Regions from separate parts of the Akkermansia sp. KLE1798 genome, predicted to be linked through region 1. Evidence: riboswitches for the same ligand, from Rfam matches in the RefSeq annotation. Region 1 holds a riboswitch; the other holds the start of a gene.
What was found. A riboswitch is a leader RNA that binds a small molecule or an ion and turns the genes downstream of it on or off. The one in region 1 is predicted to bind cobalamin.

Region 1 (4,379 bases):
AACGGAGTCAATTTCCATTCCGTGGCGCAGGCAGGCCAGCCGGTATTCGGAAAAGGCAGGTTCCGGAATAACGGCACGTTTCAGGTTCAGGGCGCGGGGGAGGGCATGAATCAGCTCGTTGGCCCCGTTTCCGAAGACGAAGCATTCCAGCGGCAGGCCGTAGTGCAAGGCGGCTTTTTCCCTCAGTTCCTGCATGTCCGGAGAAGGGTAGGGCGTGACGCCGTTCATGGCGCGCCACAAGGCGGACGTGATGAATTCCGGGGGGCCTTCCGGTCTCAGGTTGACGCTGAAGTCCAGAATGTCGCGTTCGGGGCGCCGGGCATCCGCCGCCAGGGATTTCAGGTTTCCTCCGTGTGAAAAGTCGTTCATGCCGTCGTTGTTAAAGCTGTATGGCCTGCGTGTGGAACCAGCAGGGCCGCCGCCTGCTGCGGGGAAAGACGAGTGGTGTCTATCTCCAGGTCGTAAAAGAGCCCTTCATGAATGGACGTGTGCTGCCGCAGGGCGTGGAAGACATCCGCTTTCCGGTCCGTGCGGGCATGTTCCCGGCGAACCAGTTCTTCCGCGTCGCAGGCGACTTTCACAAGGAGAAGTTTTGCTCCCCGGCATTGACGGCGGAGTTCGTCCGGCCAGTCCGGAGATTCTCCGATCACATGGTCCACCAGAACGAAGGGCGCGTGCAGGGAGGCCCGGAATACGGTTTCATGAAAAGACCGGACGAGTTCCGGTCCTGCCTTGCGGACGGCGTGGATCAGATGCATGCAGCCCATTCCGTTGGCATCCAGGAAATCATCCACGGAAAGGAGGACGGAGCCGGCAGGAAGCAGGGATATCAGTGCCTTGCACAGGCTGGTTTTGCCGGAACTGGAAGCCCCGTTGAAGACAAAGATCCGCCCGGGATGTTGAAAAGGGGACGGAGGGCGGATCATGGGCGCATCATGTTCCGGCGGGGAAGGCAATGACAAGACAAAAATGGCGGTGCGGTTCCGGAGGCTTTCCGGGTTTGCCGGGTAAAAAGGGAATGGGAAATTGTCCGTTTGGCCATGCGCGGAACAAGAGAGAAATGCTCCGCCGTGCTCCGGAAGGAATTGAGCAGCGGGCTGGAGATTTCCATTCCGGGCAGAGATGGAGAGGAAAAATGACGGCAGATGTGACGGTGCGGAGGGGGATGTTTTGGCATCTGCCAGCCGGCAATTTTTTTAGCCGCTGGAATTCTTTCTCTGCATTTTTGATGCCTTGGAGAATTTAATATTCATAGAATATTTATAATCAATCATTAATTTGTCCTCCCGGATTGCCCCGGAGAAATGTTCCAAGGAGGAGGCGAGCAGGGCGGAAGAGGGAGCATACCGGGGAAAACAATCAAGTGACAAAATGTTCAAAGAAAATTTTTTTTGTCTTGTCATGGTGGGGGCTTTGGTATTTCATCCATCCCATGAGCCCTTATGGGAAGGGCTACAGACCTCAGGGACGCCCGTAGCCGGGCAGGAAATAGATGGGGAATACCGGTGCAAATCCGGAGCGGTACCGCCACTGTAAGCAGGATATCCTGCAAGCCAGAAAACCAGCCTCAGGGGGTTGTCCAAACTGTCCGGCGAGTTACCGGACGTAAGGCGTTACAACCATGCTTTATACCAAGAAAGCCCTTCAGATGGGCGCTATTGCCGTTGGCCTTGCCGCGTTTGCGGGCCAGTCCTCTCTTGCAGAATCCGTCAACAAGGAAGACGCCAAGCCCGTCACCAGGACGGAAACCATGCAGGTTATGCCTGAATTGACCATGGCGTCCCATTTTGTGGGCGTGCCGTACAACCAGTCCGGGGTTTCCGTTTCCGTGATCAATCCGGAAGAGTTCCAGAAAGAGGGAATTGAAACCCTGACGGGAGCCCTTTCCCAGACGCCCGGCGTGTTCACGCTGGACGGCGGCGGCACCTGGCAACGCGGTTCCGTGAGCAATACCGTCATCCGCGGGATGAACAAGGAAACCTACACCCTGACGATGGTTGACGGCATGCGCATCAGCGATGTCAACATGTCCGGCAACAAGCTGCTGGGCATCACCAATCTCTTTACGGTGGGCAATGTGGAAGTGGTGAAGGGCGCGCAGGGCGCCGTGTTCGGCTCCGGCGCCATCGGCGGCGTGGTTGCCATGGACACGCCGGAAGGGGAAGGCGACCCGGTTACGAGGATTTTTGCGGAGGCCGGTTCCTTCGGCTCCTTCAACAGCTATGTGACGTCTTCCGGCAAGATCAAGAAGTTGTCCTATTTTGTGGGCGTGGGTTTTGAGACCACGGAAAACGATCCCACGATTTACGATTCCATTTATGACAACAGGACGGGCATGAACGACTTCCGCCAGTGGCAGGAAGCCTTGCGCCTGGGTTATGACGTCAACGACAAGGTGAAGCTCAGCTTTACCTACCGCCGCCTGGATTCCTATTTTGAATATCCCACTCCGTATGTGGATTACAATCAGTGGCCCGCCGTGCCGGACTCCCACCTGTACAATACGGAAGACAAAAACCGCAGCAACCTGATCACCGGTCGCGTGGATGCGGAACTCAGCAAGTTGTGGTCCACCAGCTTCATGGTGGGACATTACAACATGAATTATTCCACCCACACGCCGGAATACGACTTCCAGCCCAACGTGATGCGGAACCGCCGTTTTCAGACGGAGTGGCGCAATGCCCTTTCCTGGAACAGGAAGTGGAAGACGATTGCCGGGATGGCCTGGGACCGCTCCGCCTACACGAGTGAAAACAATTACGTGTCCAAGGACGAATGGCAAAGCACGCTGGCGTTTTTCGCGGAACAGATGTGGGCCCCCACGGACAATTTTGACGCCAGCGTGGCATTGCGCCTGGAGCATGATTCCGTGTGGAACAACCATTTCACCTGGCGCTATTCCAATTCCTGGAAGGTGACGGGCAAGGATTCCCCCACCCGCATTTTCGGTTCCGTGGGTTCCGGCTTCCGGGCTCCCACGTATTTTGAGCAGTATGCCGCCAATTACGGCTACGTAGGCAATCCCGATCTGGACATTTCCAAGTCCCTGGGCGGCGACTTGGGCGTGGAACAGCGCCTGGCGGACAATCATTACGCTTCCGTGACGGGGTTCTGGACCCGCATCAATGATGAAATCGGCACCAGGTCCGTAGGCACCTGGCCGGATTCCTACACCACGTACGCGAATTATTCCCATGCCACCTCCTACGGTGTGGAAGTCGCCTTCAAGGGACAGTTCAAGGACGCGTGGAACAGCGGCTACTATGCCAACTATACATTCACGATGCCCAAGCGCGACTCCATCGGCAGTTACGAAACCCGCCAGATGGCCAACACCGCCCGCCACACCATCAACGCGGAAATCCATACTTCCCCGCTTGAGAAACTGACGGTAGGCTTTGGCGTGACGTCCGCAATGGGCCGCACGGACTACAACTACGCCCGCCTGGACAATTTCTTCACGGCGCGCGTGTTCGCCAGGTACCAGGTTACGGACAACGTAGCCCTGCATGTGCGCGTAGAAAACCTGTTCGATCAGAATTTCATCATCACGAACGACTACAACTTTGGTCCCCGCCAGGCCCGCGGACTGGGCGTCTTCGGCGGTGTGACGGTCGAATTCTAAACTCTCTCCAGCGTTAATTGTTGATTGCACCCCCATCTTCCGTTTTGCGGACTGTTTCAGGCGAAGGAAACTGTCCCGGGCGGAGGATGGGGATTTTCTTTTTCATTAGGACCGGATATAGGTTAAAAGAGGGCGGGTAATCGTTGATCGTGTTTCGCTGGCTGTCCATTCTGGGGGCATTGCTCCTGGCCGTGTTCATAGGGGGGGTGTTTTACTTCTCCCACCGGGAATCCGCGGTCTGGAACGAGGGGGCCGGAAATACCGACGACCGGGGAATGCCGGCCGTATTTGACGGTTTTGTGGAACGCTGGAACAGGTCCGTGGAAAGGGAGCTGCTCCGGGAACTGGCGGGAGGGGAGCAGCAAAAAGAACTGCTGGCCGTTTCCCGCGGGGAAGGCGACGGGCGCCGCCTGGCGGAACGTGAACGTTCCGTGGAACACATCAAAAAGCGTCTGGAACAGGGGGACCATATCCGCGTGCTTCCGCTGGAAGAGATGCCCTCCGGCCTGGAATGGCATACGGGCATGGAGGAACCGGAGATCGGGGACCCCCGTGCCGTGAAGGGCGGCCAGGTCCGGCTGTGGATCAATACGCCGTTCCCCGGCACCTTGCGGGCTTTCGGTCCCGGCAGCGAGAATTTCTTCAACTATTCCGCCATTGACAATGTGTGGATTCCCCTGGTGGGACTGCATCCGGAAACTTTTCGGCCCATCCCGGGGCTGGCGGACCGCTGGGCCGTCTCCGCGGATGG
Region 2 (4,379 bases), on a different contig from region 1:
TGGACAATCACGCAGCCGTTGCGCACGTCAAACACGCGCAGCCGGGAAGAATCCCGCCCTTTTCCGGGATTCCACGGAACGGACACCGTTTCCCGGGGCCGGAAAACATTCAAGGGGTTGGCGACGGAAACGGTCTTCCGCCGCGGATGATCTTGACGAATCACCCATTTACGCAATTCACAGCCGGCCAGAAGGTAGGCTCCGGAACCGTACACCTCCGTATCATTTCCGGAATAATGCCCCGGTTTGTCCGCGATCGGCTGCACCCAACCCAGCGCTCCCTCCGCGTTCACGGCGTCGCAGGCCGCCTGCCATGCCTTCCGGATGACGGGCAGGTATTCCTTTTCGTCCAGGTAGCCCTGGTTCACGCCCCACATCATGCCGTACATGATGAAGAGGGTTCCGCTCATTTCCTTCAGGGGCGGTTCGGCGGGGTCCATCAGGCTGGCGTGCCAGGAACCGTCGGGAGACTGGCATTTTTTCAATGTCGCCGCCATGCGCTTGAGCAGGTTCACGTAAAAGGGCCGCGTGGGCCAGTCCCGCGGCATGTCCTGCAGAATCATCGGCAGCCCGGCAATCACCCAGCCGTTCCCGCGGCTCCAGAACATCTTCTTTCCGTTGGCCGCCGGAATGGTGAAGTAGCGGGAATCCCGGTAAAACAGGCCCTCCTTCTTATCAAACAAATAATCGTATGCGGCCTTGTATTCCCGGTCCATGAATTCCAGATACCGGCGGTCTCCGGTATAGGCCGCCAGCTTCGCGAATACGGGGGGCGCCATGAACAGGGCGTCCGACCAGCACCAGCGGTTCTGGCATCCGGGCGTCTGGAATTTAAGGGAGGCGGAAGAGGGCCGGGCCATCACCTTGTCCAGAACGGCACGGATTTTTTCGGCGGCGGCGGGGTTTCCATCTTCCATGGCCATCTCCATCCAGGCATGGCCGATCACATGGTCATCCGCATGGTAGGGCCGTTTCAGAACGCCCCATTGGCTGCCTTCCCCGACCGTCCTCACGGCCTGAAGCTTCATGCTCTGCGGATGGGCCAGGGCATACTGCACCAGGCCGGAATAAAACGCCCCGTAGGTCCAATGCAGAGGGGAACGCTTGACGGGATGGGCTATCTGCCACGAAGCTACAAGTTCAAGATTTTCCCTGATGGTTTTCTCCTTCCAGTCCGCAGAAGCGCCGGAAGCAACTCCGAATACGGATAAAAAGGACAGAAACAGGACCAGGGAACTTTGTTGCAGCATGTTGAATGAGAGAGTAAATCGTTGCATATTCATATATACAAAAAAACCAGTTATAAAATTTCTTCATTAATCATTTTTCGGAATGATATAAAAAAATCCCGCGGCATCGCTTTTTCCCTTCAAGGACGGTGTTTGAATGATCAACGCGGAATTCTGATGCCACCGTTCCATCATCTGATATATAACCCGGCCGAATCAAACAATACAGGAGTAAAACGGAAAACCCTTAATTTTTCATCCATTTTCTCTTGCTGGTATCCAGGCAGCCCTTCCGGGCACATATGGTACCATGATGCAGGCGGATGCCTCATTTTCAATCATCCCTCTCAGGAATGGTACAATATATTGTATGATGGTAAATATTTAATACATCATTTGCACATTTTCCTTGCAGACCCATATATTCTATGGTTCATTGCAGTCCAGCGCAGGTAACGGAAGACGGTGAAAATCCGTCGCGGACGCGCCGCTGTAACCGGTAGACGATGGACCGGACACTGATTGCCAGGCAATCGGGAAGTCCCCATCACATGTCGCACCGGGAGCCAGAAGACGACCTGATGCTGCCGTATCTCCCATCCCGCGGACAGGATGAACATACGCACAGGTTCCCTCGTGTACCGTTTTTCGGACGAGTTGCACGCGGCTTCCCCTGCTTATGATTTTCCAGGCTTGTGCCAGGCTCGCGGATGAGCGGTCATCATCCTTTCAAGCGAGACATCCACCATGGCGACAAGCATCATCAAACGTTCCGGAAAGAAGGAACCATACCAGGGCTACAAGATCGAGGAAGCCATTAAAAAGGCATTCCACAGTTCCGGCACCGTTTACAACCGCGCCATTTATGAAGAGGTGGAGGCCAAGCTGGGCCACCAGGACAACGCAACCGTAGAGGAAATCCAGGACCTGATTGAACGGGCTCTGTTCCGCTGCGGATACTTTGAAACCGCCAAGGCTTTCATCACCTACCGCTTCCTCCACAAGATGCAGCGCGAACAGATCGCGGGCCTGTATTCCGGCAATACGTATGTGGACTGCAAGCTGACGGTGGAGGAATACATCGGCCAGAGCGACTGGCGCATCGCCGCCAACTCCAACACCACGTACTCCAATGCCGGGCTGATCAACAACACCGCCGGCAAGGTGATCGCCAACTACTGGCTGGACCAGGTCTATTCCGCACGGGAAGGCGCCGCCCACCGGGAAGGGGACTACCACATTCACGACCTGGACTGCCTGACGGGCTACTGCGCGGGCTGGAGCCTGCGCAACCTTCTAAATGAAGGGTTCAACGGCGTGCGCAGCCGCGTGAACAGCCGGCCGCCCCGCCACTTCCGGGAAGCCCTGGGCCAGATGGCCAACTTCCTAGGCATTCTGCAGAGTGAATGGGCCGGAGCCCAGGCGTTCAGTTCCTTTGATACTTTCCTGGCCCCTTACGTTTTCAAGGACCAGGCGGACTTCACACGCGTCAAGAAGGACATCCGCAGCTTTGTGTACAACCTGAACGTTCCCTCCCGCTGGGGGCAGTCCCCCTTCACCAATGTGACGATCGACTGGACCGTCCCGCGCGACCTTCAGGACCAGCCCCCCTTCAGCGGAGGAGAGCACCTGTTTGAAGGAGTGGAAGACCCCGCCCTGCTCTTCCTGGCCAAGGAACGCGGGGTGAACAGCCTGACGGAATTGACCTACAAGCACTTCCAGAAGGAAATGAACCTGATCAACAAGGCTTTCTATGAAGTGCTCACGGAAGGTGACAGCACGGGACAGCCCTTCACCTTCCCCATTCCCACCGTCAACATCACGGAAGACTTCGACTGGGAAGGGGAAAACGTCCCGCTCCTGTTTGAAAACGCCGCCAAAATAGGCTCCTCCTACTTCCAGAACTTCATCGGCAGCCAATACACCGTCAATGAAAACGGGGAACGCGTGCCTGACGAACGGGCCTACAAGCCGGACGCCGTGCGTTCCATGTGCTGCCGCCTCCAACTGGACCTTCGGGAACTGCTCAAGCGCGGCGGCGGGCTGTTCGGCTCCGCGGAAATGACCGGCTCCATCGGCGTGGTGACCATCAACCTGGCGCGCCTGGGCTACCTCTTCAAACAAAACCGGGAAGCCCTGTTCGCACGGCTGGGGGAACTGCTGGACCTGGCCAAATCCTGTCTGGAAAAAAAGCGCGCTTTCGTCCAGGAAATGTATGACCGCGGCCTGTACCCCTACACCAGGCGCTACCTGCCCACCTTCCGCAACCACTTTTCCACCATCGGCGTCAATGGCATGAACGAGCTGCTGCGCAACTTCTCCAACGATTCCATGGACATCACCACGGAGGAAGGCAGGAAGTTCGCGGAAGAAATCCTGGAATTCATCCGCCTCCGCATGCAGGAATACCAGGAGGAAACGGGCAACCTGTACAACCTGGAAGCCACTCCCGCGGAAGGCACCACGCACCGCTTCGCCCGGGAAGACCAGAAACGCTACCCGGACATCATCCAGGCCGGCCCTGTAAGCCAGCGCTACTACACCAACAGTTCCCAGCTCCCCGTGGACCACACGAGCGACCTGTTCCGGGCCCTCCAGCTCCAGGACGAACTCCAGTGCTGCTATACAGGGGGCACCGTCTTCCACATGTACATGAATGAAGCCATCAGCTCCCCGGAAGCCTGCCGGAACATCGTCCGCAAGGTGCTGACCCGCTTCCGTATGCCGTACCTGACCGTCACCCCGCTCTTCTCCGTCTGTGAGAAACACGGCTACCTGCGCGGAGAGCACCAGTACTGCCCCTTCTGCGACGAGGAACTGCTCCACATCCACAGGCACGAATAACTCCCTTTTCAACCAGCCGCCTCATTTCAACCCAATCATCGAAACGACAATGACCAAACAGGAAATACTAAGCAAATACGCCCAGGACCGCACCCGCTGCACCGTGTACACGCGCGTCATGGGCTACCACCGCCCCGTGGAAACCTTCAATGCCGGCAAGCAGGGCGAATTCCACGACCGCGTCCACTTCGTGGAACCGGGCGCTCCCTGCAACTGTTCCCCCCGCACGGAACAGCCTCGCTGATTTTCCCAATAACATATGCGAAGTCAATGGGAACGGGTCGGGGCATAGCGGACATCACGCCG

Region 2: it holds a riboswitch for cobalamin, as region 1 does, so the genes downstream of both, HMPREF3039_RS10445 (ribonucleoside triphosphate reductase) here and HMPREF3039_RS09065 (TonB-dependent receptor plug domain-containing protein) in region 1, are expected to answer to the same signal.

The regions. Positions count from the first base shown of each region.
Region 1 is NZ_KQ971088.1:86,136-90,514, reverse strand. It holds gene HMPREF3039_RS09080 (cobyric acid synthase) at 1-369, opposite strand, end outside; gene HMPREF3039_RS09075 (phosphotransferase-like protein) at 366-926, opposite strand; cobalamin riboswitch at 1,449-1,585, shown strand; gene HMPREF3039_RS09065 (TonB-dependent receptor plug domain-containing protein) at 1,622-3,628, shown strand; gene HMPREF3039_RS09060 (ABC transporter substrate-binding protein) at 3,778-4,379, shown strand, end outside.
Region 2 is NZ_KQ971093.1:32,018-36,396, reverse strand. It holds gene HMPREF3039_RS10450 (glycoside hydrolase family 88 protein) at 1-1,277, opposite strand, end outside; cobalamin riboswitch at 1,642-1,826, shown strand; gene HMPREF3039_RS10445 (ribonucleoside triphosphate reductase) at 1,977-4,073, shown strand; gene nrdD (anaerobic ribonucleoside-triphosphate reductase) at 4,123-4,317, shown strand; gene HMPREF3039_RS10435 (anaerobic ribonucleoside-triphosphate reductase activating protein) at 4,344-4,379, shown strand, end outside.